3 regions of the uncultured Rossellomorea sp. genome follow, and region 3 is predicted to be linked to each of the others. Evidence: riboswitches for the same ligand, from Rfam matches in the RefSeq annotation. Region 3 holds a riboswitch; each other region holds the start of a gene.
The links. Region 3 has a riboswitch for cyclic di-GMP ahead of Q1B03_RS12170 (amidase). Riboswitches for the same ligand answer to the same signal wherever they lie in the genome.
Positions count from the first base shown of each region.

Region 1: linked by a shared signal. The riboswitch ahead of Q1B03_RS17080 (anti-repressor SinI family protein) and the one ahead of Q1B03_RS12170 (amidase) in region 3 are both predicted to bind cyclic di-GMP.
Region 2: linked by a shared signal. The riboswitch ahead of Q1B03_RS15340 (hypothetical protein) and the one ahead of Q1B03_RS12170 (amidase) in region 3 are both predicted to bind cyclic di-GMP.

Region 1 is NZ_CANKZT010000005.1:23,234-28,357, forward strand. Features, by position in the region: gene Q1B03_RS17045 (flagellar hook-basal body protein) at 1-59, shown strand, start outside; gene Q1B03_RS17050 (DNA-directed RNA polymerase subunit beta) at 75-353, shown strand; gene fabZ (3-hydroxyacyl-ACP dehydratase FabZ) at 755-1,189, shown strand; gene Q1B03_RS17060 (hypothetical protein) at 1,393-1,686, shown strand; gene Q1B03_RS17065 (class D sortase) at 1,721-2,314, opposite strand; gene Q1B03_RS17070 (XRE family transcriptional regulator) at 2,307-2,636, opposite strand; gene Q1B03_RS17075 (TasA family protein) at 2,897-3,586, shown strand; cyclic di-GMP riboswitch class I at 3,973-4,117, shown strand; gene Q1B03_RS17080 (anti-repressor SinI family protein) at 4,151-4,288, shown strand; gene Q1B03_RS17085 (helix-turn-helix domain-containing protein) at 4,323-4,643, opposite strand; gene Q1B03_RS17090 (YwpF-like family protein) at 4,739-5,124, opposite strand, start outside.
Region 2 is NZ_CANKZT010000004.1:166,920-172,043, forward strand. Features, by position in the region: gene ftsX (permease-like cell division protein FtsX) at 1-195, shown strand, start outside; gene Q1B03_RS15335 (murein hydrolase activator EnvC) at 235-1,584, shown strand; cyclic di-GMP riboswitch class I at 1,730-1,820, shown strand; gene Q1B03_RS15340 (hypothetical protein) at 1,947-2,183, shown strand; gene rpsN (30S ribosomal protein S14) at 2,382-2,651, shown strand; gene Q1B03_RS15350 (type B 50S ribosomal protein L31) at 2,682-2,927, shown strand; gene Q1B03_RS15355 (hypothetical protein) at 2,988-3,362, shown strand; gene Q1B03_RS15360 (class I SAM-dependent methyltransferase) at 3,697-4,266, shown strand; gene Q1B03_RS15365 (hypothetical protein) at 4,300-4,923, shown strand; gene Q1B03_RS15370 (redoxin domain-containing protein) at 4,916-5,124, shown strand, end outside.
Region 3 is NZ_CANKZT010000003.1:185,699-190,822, forward strand. Features, by position in the region: gene Q1B03_RS12145 (acetyl-CoA carboxylase biotin carboxylase subunit family protein) at 1-424, shown strand, start outside; gene Q1B03_RS12150 (hypothetical protein) at 468-2,432, shown strand; gene Q1B03_RS12155 (hypothetical protein) at 2,560-2,754, shown strand; gene Q1B03_RS12160 (hypothetical protein) at 2,767-2,919, shown strand; gene Q1B03_RS12165 (hypothetical protein) at 2,903-3,121, shown strand; cyclic di-GMP riboswitch class I at 3,259-3,344, shown strand; gene Q1B03_RS12170 (amidase) at 3,386-4,273, shown strand; gene Q1B03_RS12175 (NAD-dependent epimerase/dehydratase family protein) at 4,301-4,954, shown strand; gene Q1B03_RS12180 (DUF1284 domain-containing protein) at 4,970-5,124, shown strand, end outside.

The sequences.
Region 1 (5,124 bases), on a different contig from region 3:
AGGCCCGCTCGATCTCCCTTGCAGATCAAATGATGGGTCTTGTAAATGGGATACGCTAAAAGGAGTTAAATGCTATGAGTGAAAAAGAGCTACTACAAGAAGAGAAAACGACAAGAGAATCAGTAAAAACAGAAAAAAAAGCGAAGCAAAAGGACGAAACCAAACCGACGCGCTGGGTGCGTGTACGCATGCTGCCGATTTGGCTCAGAATCCTTCTGTTTATCCTTCTTCTTGCAGGAAGTCTCGTACTGGGTGCCGTCATTGGCTTCGCAGGCATCGGAGACGGCAAAGCAGCCGACGTATTCAAAGCAGAAACCTGGCAGCACATCATCGACATCGTCAAAAAAAATTAACTCATTGAGAACCTTTTGAGGGACGGACCTCGAAATATTTAGCTTATGGCAAAGATTCCTGAAATCTCGGGGTTTCATTGTGATGAAGCTTGGTATTCGAGGTCCGTCCCTTTCAAAAAGCAGAAAACCGCCAATAGATCATCGCCAGTGTCATCGAAATAACTAAAACTATCGAAGGATTGCACTCTTTGTATATGGATGCGATCCTTTTCTACGGGGTTTAGATTTAGTGGATCTGGGGACGGACCTCGAATTGGGAAACCTTCATGAAAGAACCCCGACTCCATAGGCTTTTAAAGCAGATGTGCAGTTTTGGGAGGTCCGTCCCTCTCCAAGTTGCCTTTATACAATCAATTTAGATACAATAAGGTGTACATACATATTGGTAGGAGGAATTTTGAATGCTTGATATTAATCAGATTAAAGAAATCATTCCCCATCGTTATCCGTTTTTGTTGGTGGATAGGATCCTTGAAGTGGAAGAAGGTAAGAAAGCGATTGGGATTAAAAATGTGACGGCGAATGAGGAGTTCTTCAATGGACATTTCCCTGACTATCCTGTTATGCCTGGCGTGCTGATTGTAGAGGCGCTGGCTCAGGTTGGTGCTGTGGCCATGCTGAAAGTGGAAGATAACCGTGGACGTTTAGCCTTCTTTACAGGCATTGATAAATGTCGTTTCAAGCGTCAAGTAAAGCCGGGAGACCAGCTGAGACTTGAAGTGGAAATGATCCGTTTTAAAGGACCGATCGGTAAAGGAAAAGGCGTGGCGACTGTTGATGGTGAGGTTGCCTGCGAATTGGAAATGATGTTTGCTCTGGGAGATAAACAAGAATAGTCAATATGTAAACTGGGTTTGGAGTGATTTCGTTCACTTCAGGCCCAGTTTTCTGTTAAATCACTTTCACGCTTCTCAAATATAATTTCTCCAAAAAATTGCTCTCAAAATGCAAGTTAATTCATTTTCAGGGAATGCTAACGAAAGACCAAAGTAACGGTCTTACATTAACTAACGTACACGTTAGAAAGGAGTAATACATCATGAGCAAAAAATTACTTTCAATTCTTGGTGGATCAGCACTTGCTGCCATGCTTCTTGTAGGATGTAACGCAGACCAGGAGCCTCCTCCGGAAGATGAGGCACCAACGGAAGAAGAAATGCCGGAAGATGACGGCATGAATGAGAATGACGATATGGGCAATAACGAAATGGATGAGTCCCAAGATAAGAACGAGCCAGGGGACAAAGATGCAGCGAAGGATGAAAACTCGCCTGAAGAAGACGCTGTAGAAGATGATCTAGATATGCAAGATCAGGATAATAAGGACGAGTAGTAGTGGGGCGCAGAGGCTATTAGCTTTCTGCGCTTTAATTTACTTTTCGGGCATTGATGATGTAACGCTCTTCTGTACTTGAAAGGTATTCGAATGGATAGCATGTGGAAAGGGTGAGGATTTCTTCTGGAGAGGTTGGCTCAAGGACGGAAAGATCAGTCTCATCCACAATGAACGTTTCATATATCTCATATTCATATACACCAGTCTTCAACTGAATAGATAAGGTATCCCCTTTTCTTAGCTCCCCCATTTGTTTGAACACGGTATCCCGGTGACCAGCAAGAAAAATTCGGTCTTGTTGCCCAGGAAGTTTAGTTGTTGAGACGTGACCAACTCCTCTTTCTAAGTCCTCTTCATGGGTACCTGAGATGATTGGAACTTCACGCCCTAATTTTGGGATATTTAAAAGCCCTATCACATCACCGGTTTCAAAGTGATATTCCATTTTGACTGATTCTAGACTTCCGGAATTCTCCTCAGAATCTTTTAGAACCAAACTCTTCGCCTCTTTTAAAGAATCCATCTGAGCCTCTTCCTGCTTATTCATTTCCGAAATAGCGAGAACGGAACAACCTATTCCTATTAATAGAAGAATGGATCCAGTAACTAATAGTAGTCTATTCATTGTTATGCTTACTCCTTTTATATTGTACAAAAGAAAGGAAGTCATGAAATTCTTCCTTGGTTAAACCGTGCTCAATAGCATGTTCAAGAGGTTCAATCCACTCTTCACCAAGAATAATTACTTTATTATGCGCAGAGGTTATATTTTCTAAAGAAGTATCCAAAGTAAGTGCAATTTTTTTTAATACCTTAATAGAGGGGTTTTTCTGCAGCCCCCTTTCTATGGAGCTAATGTAAGACTTAGAAACATTAGAATGTAATGCTAATTCATTAATTGTTAAACCTTTCTGCTCACGCAGATTCTTAATCCGCTCACCTACCATGAATATTACTCCCTTTATAACAGTTTAATTCATTATATAGAACAAAATGTATTTTATAAAATACAAAAAAGTTAATAAAACAAAGCAATTTTGAGAGAATGACCGATAATTGCTCATTAGAGTTGTGTATTGGATGTATTTGAGGATTTCAAATTAAGAATTAGAATCTTATAATGAATTAATAAGTTCTTTAAAAAGAACAAAACAGTAACAATCAACATTAATTAAGTATATATTCATATATTATAGGGGATGAAAATATGAATTCAAAAAAACTAATCATTTTATTTACTGTAGTTTTCATTTATTCAGGATTAGTGAATATACAAAAGGCTACAGCGAACCAAATAGATCTGATAGTTATCCCTGATGAAGTATTTCTTTTTAAAATAGATAATATGAAACCTGGGGATTGGACGGAAAAAACGTTAACGATTAAAAATGGAGGAACTGAAGACATAAGCTATACTTTTCAAGTAAACAGTAAGCAACCTGATAAGAAGCTTTTTAATGAATTAGATTTAATGGTTTATACGGATAGTTCATCAAATTTACTATTTGATGATAAACTAAAAAATTTCAACGGATTTTCACCGAAATTATTGAAAAAAGGTGAAAGGAAAGATTTAATGTTTTCAATTATGATTCCCTATGAACTGGGGAACGAGTATCAAAATACTTCAGCACTATTTGAGATCATTATATCGGCAGAATCCAATTTAGCCCCACAGCCTTCAGAAGATACTGATTCTACCACACCAATTATTGATAGGTCAGAATCAGATAAAAGCACATTTCCTTCAAAACCACTACCATCACAGGGATTGAATTTACCAAATACTGCGACCGATATGTATAAATTACTATTTTTAGGGATTTCCTTTATTACTGCAGGGTTACTTTTAATATTTCTAAATAGATTTATACGAAAAAAGAAAGAGACATATTAATAAGAGGTGATGTTATGTACAAAAAAACCTGCAACCGCTGCACCAGACCATCCTACAGTAGTACTGAATCGGGCGAATGGATCTGCCCCACATGCGGATTTGACTTATCTAACCATGCGTTCTATAATCCTAGTAATTACCAAAGTATTAATGAAAAAGTCCTCCCTTTAAGAAAAAAGCTGGAAAGCTATAAAAATAGCATGTATTCGTAGTTTTACGACAAATACTAACAAGATATTCTAATAAAAAGATGCTTAATATTTTGATATTGTCAGAATATGGGTTAAAGTGTAGGAAAAAAGTGTAAATTAAATTGACGGAATTGACAAAAAACAACAAATGAAAGGAACTTTTATTAGTATAATCGAAGTAGTTCGAAGGGAAGAGTCAGATAAAGGCAAACTTATTGAAAGATGAGGACGCAAAGTCACAGATCTAAGGTTATAGAGTAGGCATATCTTCACAAACATGTTGAATATATGAATGTAGAAGGTGTGGTTATTTGAGAACTATGATGGCTGGATTGCCTGGAATACATACATGTATTTTGGGAGGGTATTTATATTGACAAATCGTGAACTTGATCTTGAATGGATGGAACTTATCAAACAAGCACTGGACGCCGGAATTTCTAAAAAAGAAATCAGAGAATTTCTTCATAATCAATCCCAGGAAATGAAAGCCGAGTACAAAGTGATTTAATATAAATAAAGTCTTGCGAGCCGATCGCAAGACTTTATTTATTACCTAATTTCCATTTGTTAAATTCAATGAACTCACGGAACTGCTCTTTTGTAATACCGGAATCCATAGCTTCTTCCGCAATTTTGAGCCACTCATGGTCGATATTCTGATTTTCTGATTGATCATGTAATAGAGCATCCATCGGAATTCCTAAAGCAGCTGACACTTTTTCAAGAAATTGGATAGATGGATTTTGTTGAAGGTTGCGTTCTATTGAGCTTAAATATGACTTAGCGACACCGGCTTTTTCAGCAAGCTCTGTCATGGACATTCTTTTTTCTTGTCGGTATTTCTTTACTCTTTCTCCGATCACAAGGGACACCTACCTAAGAACTTCATAACTGAAGTCACAAAATTAATTTCATTATATCATATAAATTCACATGGATATTACATAATTTCGTATAATTAAACACTAGGTTTAGCAGTGGCCGGAATACGCGGTTTCGATACCATTTTCTCACGGAATTCGCGAATAAGTTCTTCTCCTGAGTATCCTTTTTGAACTAAGTCGTCTAACAGTAATTCAGCATATTCGTTGCGCTGTTTCTTCAATTTCCCCTCAAACATAATGCTAATATGGTCATCCATCTCTTTAATACAACGGATGGATGTCATGAAAGCAGCCGGGTCATTGGCTTTATGAGAAATGACGACTTGGATTTCCAAATCTTCCTTCCTTTGTTGAGCCTCTTGAAAGAATTCAATATATTCATTCGACAAATATGTTTCGACGAGCCACGTACTCTGTCCATCTTCTTTATTTATAATCAGACCGTCCACAATTTCAAAGT
Region 2 (5,124 bases), on a different contig from region 3:
ATCCCGATCGCTCTTGTAACAACAGGTTACTACTATGCCTATGACTTTATTAAACCAAAACTACAAAACCATTTTATTCAGATATTGGATTTTACCCCCTTTATCTATCAAGTAAACGGATTGATTCTATTAATGGGTTGCTTGATCGGGGCATGGGGAAGCTTTATGTCTGTTCGTAAGTTCTTAAAAGTGTAAAATTTGATAGGTTGATAGAAGCTGAAAGGAGCATGCCGCTTGAACAAGAAGTATTTCATATCATTATCAATTGCAGCAGCATTAACAATCGGAAGTCTACCAACATTGGGGACAACTGCTAACGCTCATTCCTCCGTGGAGGATCTAAAGAAACAGCAAGATGACATTTCTTCTAAAAAAGAAGAAATTAACGGAAAGATTGATGAGAAAAAGTCAGAAATTAACCAAAACATCAATAAACAACAAGAGATCCAGACACAAATTGCTGAAATCAGTACAAAATTAAAAGATACTGAAAATAAGATAGCTGAAAAAACAAAAGAGATTGATGAAACAACTGCAGAAATCAATAAACTTAAAGAAGAAATTGAGGTTCTAAAGAAAAAGATTGAAGAACGAAACGAACTATTAAAAGAACGTGCACGTGCGATCCAGGAAAAAGGCGGCTCTGCAAATTATCTTGATGTACTACTTGGCGCGGACAGCTTCGGTGACTTCATCAACCGTGTAACAGCAGTAAATACAATCGTAAGTGCCGATAAAAAGATCATGGACGAACAAAAACGTGATCAGGCTGAATTAGAAAAGAAACAAGAAGAAGTAGAAGCAAAGCTTGCAGAATTAGAATCTACTAAAGCAAGTCTTGAATCTCTTAAACAAGATCTTGATAGTCAAAAAGCTCAAAAAGCTGAGTTATTCAAGCAGCTTGAAGCACAACAGGCTTCTCTTGAAGTAGAGAAAAAAGATCTTCAAAAAGAATCGGATGAGCTTTCTAAAATGGAACACCAGCTTGAAGGTGAAATCCAGGCTGAACAAGCACGCTTAGCAGAACTTGCACGTCAGCGTGAGATCGAGCGCAAGCGTCAAGCGGAAGCAGAAGCGGCTAAACGTGCAGCAGCTCAACAACAAGCAACAACAAGCAGCAGCGGTGGTTCTTCTTCAGCTCCTGCTGAAACAGCTCCAAGTGCACCAGTAAGTGCCGGTGCCTGGACATCTCCAGCTTCCGGAACGATTACAACAAACTTTGGCTGGGACGTGTTGAACGGTAAAAAGCGTTTTCACTATGGTACAGATATCGCAGCGCGCGGCAGTGTTCCAATCTCTGCAGCTGCTGATGGATATGTCATCAAGAGTCACTATAGCTCAAGCTATGGAAATGTAGTATACATCACTCACTCAATCAACGGTCAAACGTTCACAACTGTTTATGCCCACATGGCTTCTTCATCTGTAAGCACTGGACAAGCAGTTAACAAGGGTGACAGAATCGGTTACATGGGTAACACAGGATACTCTTTCGGGCAGCATTTACACTTTGAACTTCATGCAGGTTCATGGAATGCATCGAAATCAAATGCTGTAAACCCACGTCAATATATTAACTTTTAATCTTAAAACCCTGCTTCAATAGAAGCGGGGTTTTTTTACGACGGGTTTTCTAGTTATATGAAAGTCTAGAGAATATTCACTAATTCCATTAAGAATCTTCTCATACATTACGTTTTTTAGTATAATGACAACTGTAGTTCCTACAATTTGATAAGGGCAAACTAATTGAAAGATTAGGACGCAAAGCCTCGGGTCTACCATTCTCAGATGAGAATAACGATGGCCGGGTTACCGAAAACAATGGATTACAATGAATACTATTCCGAACGTTTATTAGTATCATTTAGCCTGCCTTTTTGGTGGGCTTTTTTATCTATACGACGTGTTTGGTAGGATTTGAATCTGTAGTAAGGATGATGATGTTGGAATTGACTGAATTAAAAAGGCAATTAAGAAGTTTTTGTAGAAGGAATAGGACTGCTTTGAGGTCTACTGATGTAGGTGAATATACAGCTGAAGAAATCACAGAGATAATTATCGAACGTATAGGTGCTGAAGAGGTTAAGAAAATCCTAATGGACATTGAAGTCATCAATCGCCGTAGCGGAGATACAGTTAAATACTTTATACTTATTTTAGAAGGTTTAAAAGCAGCATAGGACATATAAAACCGAATGCCGGGTTGAATGGTATTCGGTTTTAACTATTTTTAATAGATTTCATTTTAGATCGGTTCTGGAAAGTTCACTCCAAAAGATAGCAGGTAAATATCATTGCAAAAAGATAGAGAGTATGTTTTAATGACATTATTCCGTTATAAAACGTAATGATTACGATTAAAGAAGGAGTGAATCATTTTGGCCAAGAAATCAAAGGTAGTAAAAGAGAAGAAGCGTCAGGAGCTTGTTCAGAAGTATGCAGATTTGCGCAGGGATTTAAAGGAGAAGGGTGATTATGAAGCGTTAAGGAAGCTGCCGAGGGATTCCTCGCCGACGCGATTAAACAGTCGCTGTGAAGTTACAGGGAGACCAAGAGGCTATCTCCGTAAATTTAAGATGTCCCGTATCGCTTTCAGAGAGTTTGCTCATAAAGGGCAAATACCCGGCGTCAAAAAATCAAGTTGGTAATACATTAATCTTCAAGGTGGGGAATTAAGAATGAAAAAAGACATTCATCCAGAGTATCAACAAGTGGTATTTATGGACACGAACAGCGGTTTTTCCTTTTTAACTGGATCTACGAAAACATCCAATGAAACGATTGAGTGGGAAGACGGGAACACGTATCCTTTATTAAAAGTAGAAGTAAGTTCGGACACGCATCCATTTTATACAGGAAGACAGAAGTTCTCTGATCGCGGAGGCCGTGCAGAACGCTTCTTGAAAAAATACAACATGAACTAGTGCATGTCGTACCACTACAAAGAATAGGTTAAGGTATAAACTTATGCCGAGGTGAATACGATGAACGAACATTTAATGGAAATTGTCGCACGGGATATTGTTAAAGGCCTGCCAAATAAGAAAAGGGACATCTATCAATATGTGGTCGGTCTTGAAGATGAATTGGCGAGCCGATCCGAGACGTCTGAGGAATTTATGGCCTTACTTGTGAAACACTCTCCTCATCAACAGGCAGCCACTCATTTTAAAATGAGCTTTGGAGAGCTGATGAGGCGGATGAGGGAAATCGAACAAGAGATTAATGCGAAATTAGATCAAAAGCTGCAAAATGTAACGTGGATTGATTATACAGACACCATTCGATCGATGAAAGGAACAGAAGCAATAAATTCAAGATACTTCTTCTTTTCCATGAATCATGCATATACTAAATAATAAGTAGAAGTTTAGAGTTTAAATCGTAATCATTTCGTTATAAAAGCAATACTTAGTAGGAAATAGCAGGGAACCGGTGTTTTTCTTTCTATACTGTCCACTGATCAATCACTGCAAAAAACATAGAGGAAACCCCTATACTACAAAAGCAGAAATAAAGGATTCTCCTTCATGGGGAATCCTTTTATAATTCAAAATTTCGACACACATTACTCCATGCTATCTGTAATAATTCTCCTATAGGATACACTATGAGTAAATAACTTGCTTGTATATAAAAGATTTAAGATACTAATACATATAAGGGTATATTTAACGAATGGAGGAATTCCCAATGGCCGGAGATTTATTTGAACACCATAGAGCTTCAAAGCTCCTGGATCCAAGACGTCAAGAGCTCGTACCGGTGGAAAAAGTTCTCGAACTTCTCAAACTCAATGAAGACGATATCGTCGCCGACTTGGGCTGTGGGAATGGCTACCTGACCCTTCCCATTGCGAAAACGGTTGAATCGAATGTCCAGGCAGTAGATCTGCAGCAGGAAATGCTGGAATACTTGAAACACCGTGCAAATGAAGAAAATGTAGACAATATCGTTTATGTGAAATCGTCCCTTGAATACCTCAGTTTCAATAAAGGCACTTTGGATAAAATTGTATCTGCCTTTGTCTTGCATGAAGTTCCCGATCTGATCAAAGTATTTCAGGATTTACACGATATGCTGAAGGAAGATGGCATTTGGCTGATCCTGGATTGGGAAAAGGTAGAATCAGAAATGGGACCGCCTTTAGATCATCGCATTTCTTCCGGGGAACTCGATCGACAGCTCAAATCATCCGGGTTCCACACAACAATAGGTCACTTGCATCCATCGGTTTATTACATTGTCGTTAAAAAAGAATAATAGATAAACCAGAACGTGACTGGAGGGAGTTGAATGGCTATGATTGAACAGTGGTACACCATAGGCTCCTTCACATTCCCGGCTTCGTGGGGAGCCATTATCTCTTCGGTCATACTCACTTTCCTGTTCCTCTTCTTCTGGGATAGAAAGGCAAGCGACTGGTATTCCAATGGTATTTTTACCTTTTTACTCGTCTGGAAACTGAGTGTGATTGTGGTTGACTTTCAAACGGTTATGAAGCATCCCATTACCATCCTCTACTTTCACGGAGGAGTCGTTGGGTACTGGTTGGGACTGATAGCGGCGCTTACTTACATATTTGTTAAAAAAGTGGATCATCCGTCTACTATCATCATTTCATGGATGGTCACAGTTCTTGTCTTTGAAGCTGTCCTTCATATGCTTCATCACCACTATCTTCTAGCTGGTATTCAAGTACTGCTCAATCTATTGATCACTGTCTTTTTTATTAAAAAAGCCAGTGATTCCGGTGGTGATATCTGGGCAGGACAGTTATTAGTCATGTTTACTTTAGTCCAGTTATTTCTAAGTGCCTTCATCGGCGGCTTTGAATTTACCGTCACCACCTGGACATATCTGATCATGATGACCTATCTCATCTTTCTCTTAAACATAAGGAGGAAACACAATGAATAAACGAAATTTTGCTTTGGCCATCGTTGCGCTTCTTATCGGCATTTTCTTAGTGAACTTTTTTCAGGATCAACAGGAAAAGAAGGCCAGGGAAGAGGCTGCCCAATTAGCCAATGAATCCATGGATCTTTCTAATGCACAGCAGGGGCTCGCAAAAGGGGACCGCGCTCCGGATTTTAAATTAACCACCTTAGATGGTGAAGC
Region 3 (5,124 bases):
ATCAGATGGTACTCTTCATTTCGGCGAAGTCGCAGCCAGAGTCCCCGGCGGACATATCTTTGATTTGATTGAACGTGCTTATGGATTTAATGCATATCAAGCTCAAATCCTTTGCAGTGACCCCAATACAACAGAAGAAGAGCTTAGAGAGTTTTTCCCTTCTACAGGTGAAAAAGCAAAAGCCCATGCAGGTTGTTTAATGGTCCATCCTCATGTTAATTATGTGGAGAAGCTGGAGGTACCCGATGAACTGGAGAACCATGCCTATTTTGAAAAACATGATATGTTCAGTCCTGCCCAAGGGAAGGTAGCTCAGCGAATCGGCTTCGGTAATCATTACGGAACGATCTTCTTCTACGGGGAAGACAGTGAAATCATGAGGGATCTATTAAAGGAATACGAACAGTTTAACTTCTATATTTAATTCTCTCATCCACTGGTATTTTGATTGATAAAGGAGTTTTGAAATGGCATTTGAATTAACGTCTAAGCTGGAAGATCGTTTTCTGCAAGCGCTTAATGAACTGGAGAGCGCAGCTTCATTTGCGAAATCAATGTATCAAACTGACGTGTATCAGGAAGCGCAAAGATTGTTGGATACGGATGAAGGATTGGAGATTCTATATCGAAGCGCAAGCCGCTTTGAAAAGGCCGGGGTCTTCCAGGACGGCCCCTGGGAAAAGGCGTCCAAGCTTCAACCACCTCTTGTGGCCGGGTCACTACAAGCAAAGGGGCTTCCTTCGATCATTGAAATTCTTAGTGAGTTAAGAATGCTATCCATCGCAGAGGGTCAATATGAACATCCCGATGTTTCGACTGAAATGGCAGAGGATTTCCTCAATGAAGTAATGGTTCTGAATCTGAACCTGCTTTTTCCTGAAGCAACGGAAGCAGCACGGATTGAAGGTGGAGAGCAGAGTGAAAGGGCAACGGAATTATTTCGATTTCTATCTGATAAGCTTTCCTATCAAGCACTTACAACTACACTGATTAAAGAAATCGAACGTTTGACCGCACAGCGTCCGATTATGGTGAAGCGGACAGTGTCAATGATTGAAACAGCGAAAAAGATGCTCCATTCAGACTTAAGTGTAGCGGAACGACTTGTTTTAGAAAAGTATGTGTCTGCTATTGAAGGTCCGTCCCTCATAAGCAAAAGCATTGTCCAGCCGGGTGAATACCGTAAGAAGCTTATGAGTCTGTCTAAGGAAGAACTGGAGAAGGAAGCTGTTGCCTTTGCGCAGTCCATGCGTGAAACGGGGCTTGTCGCTCCCCAGCATGCGATACTACTAAGGTTCCTGAGCAGAAAGGTTCAAGAGCTTGTTCCGGCTGCCCTTCAGTTAAACGACAAAGGAAAAGCAAACCTAGACGAACATGCGGAGCTCGTATTCCAGCTGATTAAAGTGGCGATCTATCCAGCCACAAAGCAATCGGTTTATGGACTCGCCCTTATGCTTGAGCGGGGTGTATTATCTTCCTCTCCTGTATCACCGGGATTGAAAAGGCTGATAGAGCTTGATATTCGACCGGAAGTACGGAAGACGCTCCTTAATTCGTGTAAAGCTGGAGACGGAATTACAGCAAATTCTGTCCTTCTGGCCGGTGTCATCAATGTCCTCGGTCAACCGATCGGGATTGGCCAAGGCTTAAACCCGACTTGTCAAACAGCGCGGGGGATCAGCCTTTGGGCACAGCATGCTCCTGGGTACTTACTCGAACTGATTCCACGGGCAGCGAGGGACGGAGATATCGATATAATGTTTGAAGGAACGCCGGTCCATTCGAAAGAATTAAGTGGAGGGCTGGCGCCTGAGCTTCATCAAGAGCTTGATCCTGTGTCACTTGTTCTCGTTCCTCATCTTGACCGTATTTATAGTGAGATGATGAGACGTGTATCGCTTAGAGGGGAAGATGGACACCGCTGGGTGAATCCGGAATTTTATGGAGATTGGGTTCAAAAAGGGTTTAGCACAGTCATTGATTCACTAACAGGCCTCATCTCTGACTATCCGGGATTCGTTCGCCTATTCTATGCCACTCACCACCCGGAATACAATGATGACTACGGATTGATCTATCCGAATCCAGTCGGGATCTTCATCACAAATGTTCATGGAAAGCTCCTTGGCTTCCATGCCGTTTCGATTTTGAGAATCACCCAGGATCCCAAGGGCGAATACCGGATCTATTTTTATAATCCGAATAATGATGGATCACAGAACTGGGGGCAGGGCATCGAACCTTCCGTCATGGAAAACGGGGAACTGGAAGGAGAATGCTCACTTCCGTTTCACGAGTTTGTTTCCCGCCTATACGCTTTCCACTACAACCCTTATGAACAGGGAGATGCCTTTGCTGTGGAAAATGAAATTGTCGATGAAATCAAAGATCTTGCCCGGGATAGCTGGGGAAGGGATTATACGTGGGTTTGAATCAGTTTCATGGCGTTAAGCACCGTTATTGCTTAACGCTTTTTTTTGCTGCCCGATGCCAGTCGATTTTTCGTGTTTTGCATGATTATGTATTCAGTAGCCATACTAAATACTGGAGGTGGAATAGATGAGAGATCATAAGAAACCTGAAGAGTTACGAATGGACACGCCGTTAAACCCGGAATTCACTTTGAATAATGAGGTTCGAAATCCCAGTCAAGTCTATGTTCCGGGAGAGTCTGTGGAGGAACATCATGCAGTAGAGGAAGGAAACGGGTTCATGGCAGAAAAGGAAATCGGACAATCCAATGAAAATGGGTAGGAGATGATAAGAATGAATACGAAAGAATTTCCCGTAGCGGACCTGTCTGAAGATACCTTGAATAAAGTGAGAAACATGGAAAGTGAACTTCGCCAGCAAACGGAAGAGGATATTATTCTAATCGCTTATAAGAATGGTGGTGAAACGATTGAAGGAAGAAGATAAAGTGAAAAAAGGAAATAAAGACATGCCCGATTTCAAACAGTTAAACGACCGTGTCATCGCAGAGGAACCGAAAGGACCATTTCTCGCCATCAAAACAAATATGGATACAGCAGGAGTCAAGGATAATCCGTATGCGTCTGAAAATGCAGATCCTGAACAAGATGAGAAATTACAGCAATTTTTCGAGGATGAAGAATTATAAGCAAATAGTGTCATGAGCAGTACATAAAAAAGCGCCAATCCGAAAGTGACTGGCGCTTTTTTGATATGATTATTGATTGAAAATTACATCTTTTCAATAAAGGAAAAAGGACTATACTAAAGAGGAAGAATAAAACAAACTGAAAAAGGCAAACTTGTTGAAAAGCAAGGACTGAAAAAGCTATCGGCCTGCCCGTCTTTCGAATGGCCGCCAAGCTGCCAGGCTCCTCACAAGAGTCAAGGCTCAAGAAGAGGAGAATGAAAGATGAATAGAATATGGAAGATGAGTATTTGTCTGATCCTGTTGAGTATCAATTCTTACCAATCAAATGAAAAGGCAGCTGGTATGGACGTGAGAGGGAAAAGCACGTGGCTTTGGAATACGGTTGACATCGTCGGACATAAAGAAGAAATCATCGGTTTTTTTAAAGTTCATGGAGTAGATGAAGTGTATCTGCAAGTGAACCCGAACGTAGAGAAGGAACACTATCAACAATTTATTCAAATGGCGACTTTAGAAAATATACACGTGTACGCCTTGGACGGGGCTCCAAAATGGGCAACCGTAAAAGGACAATCCGCCCTCACTGCTTTTTTTGATTGGCTGGGGGAGTACCAGCTTGAAACGAGTGAGGATCAAAGATTTACCGGTGTTCATTTGGATGTGGAGACTTACCTTTTATCCGGATGGTCAACCGCCTACGGCAAGACGGTGTTAAATTACCAGAAGATGGTGAATGAAGCAGTGATTCGATCTGATTCGCTTCAGCTTCCATTAGGGATGGATATTCCATTTTGGTTTGATGGGAAAACATTTAACAATGAATTAGGAAAAGGTAACCTTGCTCAGTGGGTGATTGGGAGGACGGATGAAGTTGGTGTTATGGCATACCGGGATCTGGCGAATGGGGAGAATGGAATCATTGAACTTGTCAGGAATGAGATGGAATTTGCCCAGGCTGCAGGGAAAAAGGTGAAGGTAGGAGTGGAAACAGCTCCATCTGCTGAAGGGGATTTCCTGACATTTCATGAAGATGGAGAGCAAATCATGCTTGCTGAACTTGCTCTTGTTGATGCCCAGTATGGTACATATTCTTCCTATAATGGAATCGCAGTTCACCATTACAGAAGCTGGAAGGATCTATCTGAATAGAGACAAAGAAGAAATGAGGAATGAAAGATGCCGAAAGTAGCCTTGGTTGCAGGATCCACTGGATTGGTTGGTTCACACCTGATTGAAATACTCATCAAGAGTCCCGAGTATAAAAAAGTGATTTCGTTCGTGAGAAGAAGCAGCGGGGTGAAGCATGAGAAGTTGGATGAACGAATCATCCCATTCGATCAGATGAAGCTCCTGCCCCACGAGGAAATCGACGATGTATTTTGTTGTCTTGGAACGACCATCAAGAAGGCGCAGACGAAGGAAGCATTTAGAAAGGTAGATTACGAATACCCCGTTCAGCTAGGAAACCTCGGTAAGGACCATGGGGCCAAACAATATATGGTCATATCAGCTATTGGGGCGAGCTCCGGTTCACCGTTCTTTTATAGTAAGGTGAAAGGGGAGCTCGAGGAAGACTTAATAGCCCTGAATTATCCTGCCCTGCACATTTTCAGGCCATCCCTTCTTTTAGGGGAAAGAGATGAATTCCGCCTTGGGGAAAAAGCGGGAGAAATCTTTTCCAGAGCCATCCGCCCGGTAATGGTAGGTAAGTTAAAAAAGTACAGAAGCATCTCAGGTGGTCAAGTGGCTTATGGAATGTACCGTGCCGCCAATGGCCATGTCAGTGAAAAAGTAACCTTCCATGAATCGGATCAAATTCAGCAGCTGTAAAAAGAGGAGGATAAAATGAAGAGAGTACTTAGGGGACATCATCTTCTTTGCACCCACGGATTTAAAGGCATGGGGTATAGTCCTGATTTTGTAAACGTTATGACGGAAATAGTGGGAGAAATACGAAATGATGAAAGGGATCTTCCCATTCAGGTCGTTCATGCCTTTGA